One region of the Iodobacter fluviatilis genome, then DNA from elsewhere that is predicted to be linked to it. Evidence: predicted binding sites of a transcription regulator. Region 1 holds the regulator's gene; each other region holds the start of a gene.

Evidence for each region. Region 1 encodes sigma-54, which starts transcription at its own class of promoters, with help from an activator protein. Its sites were predicted from a motif close to CTGGCACGCTTCATGCTT; they were not measured.
Region 2: glnK (P-II family nitrogen regulator) is a predicted target of sigma-54. The motif match lies at 851-868, and genes of this name have one in related genera.
Region 3: flgJ (flagellar assembly peptidoglycan hydrolase FlgJ) is a predicted target of sigma-54. The motif match lies at 1,162-1,179, and genes of this name have one in related genera.
Region 4: flgB (flagellar basal body rod protein FlgB) is a predicted target of sigma-54. The motif match lies at 934-951, and genes of this name have one in related genera.

Annotation. Positions count from the first base shown of each region.
Region 1 is NZ_CP025781.1:2,130,298-2,132,498, forward strand. Features, by position in the region: gene lptB (LPS export ABC transporter ATP-binding protein) at 1-181, shown strand, start outside; gene C1H71_RS09585 (RNA polymerase factor sigma-54) at 182-1,558, shown strand; gene hpf (ribosome hibernation-promoting factor, HPF/YfiA family) at 1,583-1,909, shown strand; gene C1H71_RS09595 (PTS sugar transporter subunit IIA) at 2,015-2,201, shown strand, end outside.
Region 2 is NZ_CP025781.1:1,587,327-1,589,527, reverse strand. Features, by position in the region: gene rimJ (ribosomal protein S5-alanine N-acetyltransferase) at 1-395, opposite strand, end outside; gene C1H71_RS07085 (accessory factor UbiK family protein) at 392-652, opposite strand; gene glnK (P-II family nitrogen regulator) at 907-1,245, shown strand; gene C1H71_RS07075 (ammonium transporter) at 1,274-2,201, shown strand, end outside.
Region 3 is NZ_CP025781.1:3,334,590-3,336,790, reverse strand. Features, by position in the region: gene flgK (flagellar hook-associated protein FlgK) at 1-168, opposite strand, end outside; gene flgJ (flagellar assembly peptidoglycan hydrolase FlgJ) at 270-1,124, opposite strand; gene C1H71_RS14785 (flagellar basal body P-ring protein FlgI) at 1,312-2,201, opposite strand, start outside.
Region 4 is NZ_CP025781.1:3,327,761-3,329,961, reverse strand. Features, by position in the region: gene C1H71_RS14760 (flagellar hook assembly protein FlgD) at 1-27, opposite strand, end outside; gene flgC (flagellar basal body rod protein FlgC) at 45-455, opposite strand; gene flgB (flagellar basal body rod protein FlgB) at 468-872, opposite strand; gene ltrA (group II intron reverse transcriptase/maturase) at 1,760-2,201, shown strand, end outside.

The sequences.
Region 1 (2,201 bases):
TTTAAAGCAACGTGGAATCGGTGTGCTAATCACTGATCATAATGTGCGTGAAACCTTAGGTATTTGTGATCGTGCGTACATCATCTCAGAAGGTGCGGTGATGGCGTCTGGTGTTCCAAAAGATATTGTGGCTAATGAAAGTGTGCGTCGAGTGTATCTCGGTGAACATTTCCGTATGTAAATGAAACAAACCCTGCAGCTGCGGCTTTCCCAGCAACTTAACCTCACGCCACAATTGCAGCAGGCTATTAAGCTGCTGCAGCTTTCTACGCTTGAGTTTCAACAAGAGCTTGAACAGTATCTAAACGACAACCCCTTGCTGGAGCGTGGCGAGGAGGCCCCCGCAGGGGAAGCTGAGCAGCCCGAGCCGCAGTGGGAAATGGGCGGGGATGATGATGGTTTGCGCTGGGAAGGTACTAGTCATGGAAGCTCAGATGACGATAATGACTTCGACCCCGCCACCAATATTGCGCGTGATTTAGATTTACGTGAATACCTGCTGCAGCAAGCAGGTCTGCTGCAGCTGCCGCATCGGGATAAGTCTTTGTTGTTGATGTTGATTGAAGCTTTGGATGATGATGGTTTTCTTTCTCAGCCCTTAGATGAAGTCTATTCTCAGCTGCCAGAGGAACTTATCCAAGATTATGAACTCGAACTTGATGACTTGAAGATTGCTTTAATTCGCTTACAACATTTAGAGCCCTTAGGCGTTGGAGCTCGGGATACCGCCGATTCATTATGCTTACAGTTGCGTCAAAAACAGCCGAGTGCCGCTAAAGATTTAGCCTTGAAAATTGCCCAAAATTCACTCGATTTATTAGCTGGACGGGACTACACTAAGCTTAAACGAGCCTTTAAATGCGAGGATGCTGAGTTAAAAGCTGCGCAAGAATTGATTGTAAGTTTAAACCCAAGGCCGAGTGCACAGTGGTCTGTAACCTCACCAAGATATGTAAGCCCTGATGTGGTTGTGCAAAAAGTACGCGGGGTTTGGCGGGTTAGATTACACGATGCATCTATGCCAAAATTACGCGTTAACCGGCTTTATGCAGATATCTTACAAAAAGGCGATGGTGCTCATTTAGCGCGCGAGTTACAAGAAGCGCGTTGGTTGGTAAAAAGTGTGCAGCAGCGTTTTGATACGATTTTACGAGTAGCAACAGCAATTGTAGAGCGGCAGCGGGCATTTTTTGAGTACGGTGAAGTGGCGATGCGCCCTTTGGTGTTGAGGGATATCGCTGAAGAGCTCGATTTACACGAATCAACTATTTCTAGAGTCACCACGCAAAAATACATGTTAACGCCGCGTGGTTTGTATGAGTTTAAGTACTTTTTTGGTAGCCATGTAGATACGGACGCCGGTGGTGAATGTTCTGCAACCGCTATCAAAGCTTTGATAAAGCAGATGGTGCAGCAAGAAGATAAGAAAAAACCTTTAAGTGATAGCGTATTGGCAGAAGCATTATCCGCCCAAGGTATTGTGGTAGCGCGTCGTACCGTTGCTAAATACCGTGAGGCGTTGCAGATTTACCCAGTAAGTCAGCGCAAAAGTTTGTAAGGCCCCAACGGAAGGAGTAACCCTATGAATTTGAATATCAGTGGCCATCATCTTGAAGTAACCCCATCCATTCGTGAGTACGTGAACAGTAAAATGGAGCGGGTTATCAGGCACTTTGATAATGTGATTGACGTTAATGTCATCCTCTCCGTGGAGAAACTGCAACACCAAGTTGAAGCTACCGTTCATGTTCGCGGACGCGATATCCACGTTGAAGCAACGGATGAAAATATGTACGCAGCGATTGATTTTTTGGCAGATAAACTTGATCGTCAAGTTGTAAAGCACAAAGAAAAATCAATGGATCATCGCAACGAATCCATCAAACAGCATCAACCTAGCGCTGAATAAAGCGATTTCTTTCACCTTAGCGGGAACCGGTTTAATCGGGTTCCCGTTTTTGTTTTCAAGCTACGGCGCTACAATAGCTGTCGTCCTTGTTTTGGTCTGCCTACAATGAGTCTGATCGCCCAAATTCTGCCAAGCGGCAATGTCTTCCTCGATATGGAAGTCGGCAGCAAAAAACGTATTTTTGAACAAGTAGGGATTCTATTTGAAAATAGCCACGGCATTGCCCGTAGCGTTATTTTTGATAGCTTGTTTGCTAGAGAAAAACTCGGTTCCACCGGCCTTGGTCAAGGCG
Region 2 (2,201 bases), 540 kb from region 1:
CAAAATAGATGCTCGATAGCGGTGCTGAGTGCTTCAAACATTAGCCCCTTTCCTTCAGCATGCGCCGCGAGTGAATAGCCCAGATGGCATGCCATAAAAGGGCCTTGCACAATATTGCTGAAGCTACATTGCCCTAGCATTTCACCGCTGCATTTATCTAACAAGGCCCAGTGAGCCGCTGAGCCTTGCTGATATTGCAGCCGTGCATTTTCTAATCGTAGTTGCCAAGCGTATGCCGTAAAAAACGCTTCATCACGTAGCGGATCCCAAGGGGCCAAATGGGCGCGGTTTTGCTGCTGAAACCCAGCCCATAATTTAGCTTGCTTAGGGTTTGCTTGAACCAAGCTTAAACGCTCTGTTTGCAATGACTCGGGGGCTTTACGGCTAAAAATCATAGTGCGTCTTGTGGATTATTGGCGTTTAGCTTGGTTTCTAGTTCATTAATTCTAGCTTCTAATTCGTGTAATTTTTCACGCGTGCGCAGCAGCACTTCTTGTTGAATTTCGAACTCCTCGCTCGTTACCAAATCCATTTTAGTAAAGGCCGATGCCATCATGGCGCGGGCGTTTTTTTCCATATCTTTAGCAGGGCTGGCGGCAATTGCTTCAGATATTTTACTGGCGATTTCGTCAAAAAATTTGTCTTTTAACATGGTGTAGTACTCCTTGTTTGATTGGGTTTTAGTTTAGCAGAAGCGGCTGTAATTAGGCTGGGTTGGCGTGTGTTTTACATCTGCACAGTGTTGGGGATATGCACTACTCTGGTGCAAAATTTAGTTGCAGTGCACCATAGAACGTCTATTGTTGGTGCATGCTTTTGCTAAGCCCCTGAAGTTTGGTCGATTTATTGCTTGGCATGCTTTGTGCTGATACGTGAGATCACTACCCTTTTAAAAAGGAGCACCCCATGAAATTCGTGTCTGCGATTATTAAGCCGTTCAAACTCGATGAAGTTCGCGAAGCTTTGTCAGAAATCGGCGTGCAGGGTTTAACTGTTACCGAGGTGAAAGGTTTTGGCCGCCAAAAAGGTCATACCGAGCTGTATCGTGGCGCTGAATACGTGGTGGATTTCCTGCCTAAGGTCAAAGTGGAAGTAGCGATTGGTGATGATCAGCTGGAGCAAACGCTAGAGGTCATCGAAAAAGCAGCGAATACCGGCAAAATTGGTGATGGCAAAATTTTTGTATTTGATCTGCTGCATGTGGTGCGGATTAGAACCGGTGAAATTGGCGAAGCCGCCATCTGATAAATAAAAACTTTGCTGGAGAGAGACGATGAAAAAATTGTTAACAGCATTTGCATTCAGCGCCACTGCGGCGCAAAGTTTTGCGGCGGATGCGTCTGCCCCAGTTGCCATTGTAGACGTCATTAATAAAGGTGATAACGCGTGGATGTTTATCTCCACAGCTTTGGTTATTTTGATGTCTATTCCTGGCTTAGCCTTGTTTTATGGTGGCTTGGTTCGCTCTAAAAATATGCTATCGGTGCTGATGCAGGTGTTTTCTGTGTTTGCCATGATCTCTGTGCTGTGGGTGGTGTATGGCTACTCACTGGCGTTTACTGAAGGCAATGCGTTCTTTGGTTCTTTTAGTAAAGTTATACTCAAAGGCGTGACCCCCGATTCAATCGCGGCTACTTTTAGTAAAGGGGTAGGGATCTCTGAGCTGATTTACGTGGTTTTCCAAGGCGCATTCGCGGCGATTACCTGCGGCTTGATCGTCGGGGCGTTTGCCGAGCGGATTAAGTTTGCCGCCGTGCTGGCTTTTTGCGCGATCTGGTTTACCTTCTCATATCTGCCAATGGCACATATGGTTTGGTACTGGACAGGGCCCGATGCCTATCTCACGCAAGCCGCAGCCGATACTGCAACTGCAACGGCTGGTTTCCTCTTTCAAAAAGGCGCGCTCGATTTTGCTGGCGGCACGGTGGTGCATATTAATGCTGCGGTTGCAGGTTTGGTTGGTGCAATTATGGTTGGCAAGCGGATTGGTTTTGGCCGTGAAGCCATGACGCCGCACAGCTTAACCATGACCATGATTGGCGCTTCATTGCTGTGGTTTGGTTGGTTTGGCTTTAATGCAGGCTCCGCATTAGAAGCCAATGGCATTGCGGCACTGGCCTTTATTAATACTTGGTTGGCAACGGCTGCTGCAACGATGTCTTGGCTTTTGGCTGAATGGATGCTTAAAGGCAAGCCTTCGC
Region 3 (2,201 bases), 1.2 Mb from region 1:
CCCAGTAAAACCGTTACCCGTATATTGAGGGTAAGGTGCACTTTGCTTCACGCTTTGGCGGGAATAGCCTGGAGTATTGGCATTGGCAATATTATGCCCTGCTGTACTCAAGCCTAAGCTTGCCGCGTTTAGGCCACTTAGACCGATACCAAAAACACTGGCTCCCATGATGCAACTCCTTTGCTACTATTTATCGGCACAAACGGCCAATACTTGAAGGCGGAATAAAAAAGCCTATCTGCCACCACTTATTTAATACATCAACTCAACTAAGCTAATTGACGCCGTAATTGCTCAGCAACTTGCGTCAATTTATTCGCATACTGTGGGTCTGTAGCGTAGCCACCTGTTTGCAAAGCCTTTGCAAAGCCCTGCGCATTACTCCCTTGGCCCATCGCCTCGGTGTAGCGACGCTTGATTAAGCTTGCGTAATCATTAAAGCTTTCTGCATAAGAGTCATACACTCTAAAGCTCTCTACCCGCTTTTGAGCCCGCCCACCAATAAACTCAGTGGTGGTGATATCTGTGGTTTTACCTTTCCAATCTTTAGTTGCCTTGATGCCAAAGAGATTATGGCTATCCGCACCTACAGCATCCCGAATCGGCTTTTTACCCCAACCCGATTCCAACGCCGCGTGGGCCACCAAAACATGCGCAGATACGCCTAAAGCGGCGGATGCGGCACTGGCATTACCCACCTGCTTTGCGACAAACGAATCACCCGATCCGGCATCTTTTGCCGAAACCTCGGCCGCTTTTGCCGCTGGTAAATCATTGAGCAAAGCACGCGATGGTTTTTGGTAGAGCGAAGGATCACGCTGCAATTCGATTTGCCGCACAATGGATTCAGCAAAACCTACACCACCGTGCTTAGACCACATTTGCGAGAGCTGTTGATCATGCATACCGCGAAACATATCCGCCGTGCCTGATTCCATCTCATCGTATTTAGGCGTGGCTTCACGCATTGATTTGAGCATTTGATTGGTCAATAAAGCCTCAAATTGACGCGCAACTTCTAAAGCGGCTTTGCTCGGATCTTTGCGGGCCAGCTGACGTAAGCTATCTACGCCCCGTACATCAATGGCGAGATCATTACTGGAAGGAGTAGCGGAAGAGATCATCCTGCTCGGCGCTTATATAAAAGGTTAAGCAAGTATTAAGCAATAAGCATGCCGGGGGATAAAGGGAGTCGGGAGTCGGGAGTCGGGAGTCGGGAGTCGGGAGTCGGGAGTCGGGAGTCGGGAGTCGGGCAAGTGTACTTCAATACATTCCTTAATCAAGTCAGGAGTAAGGACAATTGATCCGCCATCAAATCACTTCTAGCTCAGCCTTTAAAGCGCCTGCAGCCTTCATGGCTTGCAAAATAGCCAATAAATCCTGCGGCGTTGCGCCTACAGCGTTTAAAGCACGTACTACATCTCGCAACGTACTGGACTTAGGCAAACGCACAATTGGGCCTTTATCCGCTTTAATTTGAATATCGGCATTTTGCACTTTAGTGGTTTTACCCCCAGCGAGCGGATCAGGCTGGGAAACGGCGTTATCTGCCGTAATGGTTACAGTTAAGTTGCCGTGTGCGATGGCGCAGCTATCAAGCTTAACAGCCTGATTCATCACAATTGAGCCAGTACGCGCATTGATAATCACCTTAGGGCTTGATTCTGCGGGGATGACGTCAATATTTTCTAAACGGGATAAAAAAGCCACGCGCAAATTATTATCTTGCGGTGCGCGCACTTGGATTACTCTGCCATCCAAAGCCACAGCCGTACCTGAGAACTGAGAATTCACAGCATTCACAACGCGGTTAGCGGTGGTGAAATCCGTTGTCAGTAATTCAAGCTGAACATACTCACCATTACCCAATAAGGTAGCCACGGCTTTTTCTACCGTTGCCCCTGCGGGAATACGCCCTGTAGCCAGTTGATTAATCTGTGTGCTTGATCCACCCGCCGATGCGCCTGCCCCAGCCACAATAATATTGCCCTGTGCCATCGCATAAATCTGCCCATCCGCCCCTTTAAGCGGGGCCATCAGCAAAGTGCCACCGCGAATAGACTTGGCATTCCCAATCGAAGCAATTGTTACATCCAGCGGCTGCCCCGGCCGAGCAAAAGGCGGCAAGGTTGCGGTAACCGTTACCGCAGCAACGTTTTTAAGCTGCATATTGCCGCCCGCTGGGACTTGAATCCCCAGAT
Region 4 (2,201 bases), 1.2 Mb from region 1:
TGAATTAACCGTTGTACGAGCAACCATGATGATTCTCCTTTAGATTATTGGCCAAGAGCCAAGGTGCGTAGCAACAAGGTTTTGGCGGTATTCATGACATCTGCATTAGTTTGATATGAGCGCGAAGCTGAAATCATATTGGTCATTTCTTCCACCACATTCACATTAGGCATGGCCACATAGCCATTGGCATCAGCCAAGCTGTTTTTTGGGTCATACACCAGTTTAGGCGGTGTTTGATCTTCGATCACGCCAGCCACTTGCACCCCAACTGATTCCTTACCACCGCCCGGTATTTGAGCCGATTGAAACACCACCTGCTTGGCGCGATAAGGCTGGCCATTAGAGCTGGTAATGGATTCTGCATTGGCTAAATTGGACGCCACAGCGTTTAAACGCGTGGTCTGTGCGTGCATGGCGGTTGAAGCAATATCAAACACTCTGAACATAGACATGATTTAGCTCTCTTATTGGCCCGTCAGCGCGGAGCGCAGACCTTCAACTTTTTTCTGCATAAAAGTAATCCCTGCCTGATAGCGGATTGCGTTATCGGTAAACGCTGCCATTTCGGCATTCATATCCACCGTATTGCCATCAATGCCAGATTGACGTGGATTACGGTAGAGCAAGGCTTTAGATAAAGGGTCAACACTGTCTTTAGGCTGTAGATGGCGTGCATCGGTTGCGGCTAAAGGCTTCACTGGATTTTTTTGCAGAGCGGCTTCAAACGATTTTTTGAAATCAAAATCGCGTGCCTTATACCCTGGCGTATCGTTATTGGCGATATTTGAAGCCAACACTTCTTGCCGCTGGCTGCGTAATGACAACGCAGTTTCTTGCGGGCGGAAGTAATCGTCCAAACGACCTAACATAGCCAAACTCCAGTTTTAATCATCACCAGCCATAAGATACGCTGTTTACACATATAAAATTAAGCACGAAACGTGCCAAGCAAAAAGCCCGCATTCAGCGGGCTTGAGAAGGGTTCAGTACAAGGCTTCGGCAATTATTGCCGCCTAAAAAGTGTTTAGTTTCGGGCAATCATGCCCCGGTGCGTAGCTGGCCCTTGTTTCTGGCGAGGGGCATCATCCATGATCTGATTAACCAAACAACTCACTTCGACCAATATAAGAAAAATTCATCCACAGGCTCGAGCAACGCCACTCGTTCGAGCTGAAACTCAAGCTTCACCCCTGTTCGTTGATGCGCTAGCAGCCTGTCGGACTTAAGCGATCGTAGCGAGGGAAAGACCGGTTTTAATAACTGGGGTCAGAAGTTCGCAGTAACAGTAATTTAGCTAGCGGGTTAAAGTCCCGTCCGAGGAATTGTCCATACGCCTCGGTAGTACGAAAGAGCGGCGTTTGAGTAATCAAGGGTCGTGAGTTCTTTACGACAAAGAGGCAGACCGTAACGAAAGTGAACCTAGAAGTAGCCTCGTTAACATTGCAGTTGCCGACCTCGTTTCTGTATAGGGAAGGCCGTTGTGCTGATGTGTTGGCAATGGAAGCCACATCCGCGAGCTGTCGGGGTAGCAGGGGCGGTATGTTTTGGAAGTTAAATTACCCAGTGCTGGAGATCCATCACGGTGGCAGGGAGACTGCCAAGCGCAAGGTATAAGGAAACGAAATCAGTGCGTATCGTGATGGAAGTCGGAGGGGTTCATAGTACCGTTTGAGATTGAGGGACAACATAACCCCAGTCGAGGGAAGGGACCCTGCTTTGTTCATGCAACTGAAGAGCTGAGGATCAGGAGATTGCCATGTTGCTAATCACTCCGAATGAGATCAGGACGCTACAGAGGAAGCTGTACATCAAAGCCAAGCAGGAACCAAACTATCGTTTCTACGCACTCTACGACAAGATTTACTGTGCTGACATCCTCAAGTTAGCGTGGCGACTGGTCAAGGCAAACAAGGGCAGTCCTGGGGTTGATGGGATTGACTTTGCTGCCATAGAAAGCGGCGAAGGGGTAGATTGCTACTTGTCGGTAATTAGTCAGGAACTGCAAGATAAAAGCTACCGGACTGGGGCAATCAAGCGCGTCATGATTCCCAAAGCGGATGGCAGTTTGCGTCCACTCGGGATTCCGACGATACGAGATCGCGTGGTTCAGATGGCGACCAAGCTGGTGATGGAGCCTATCTTTGAGGCGGATTTTTGCGAGCACTCCTATGGGTTTCGCCCAAGGAAATCAGCACATC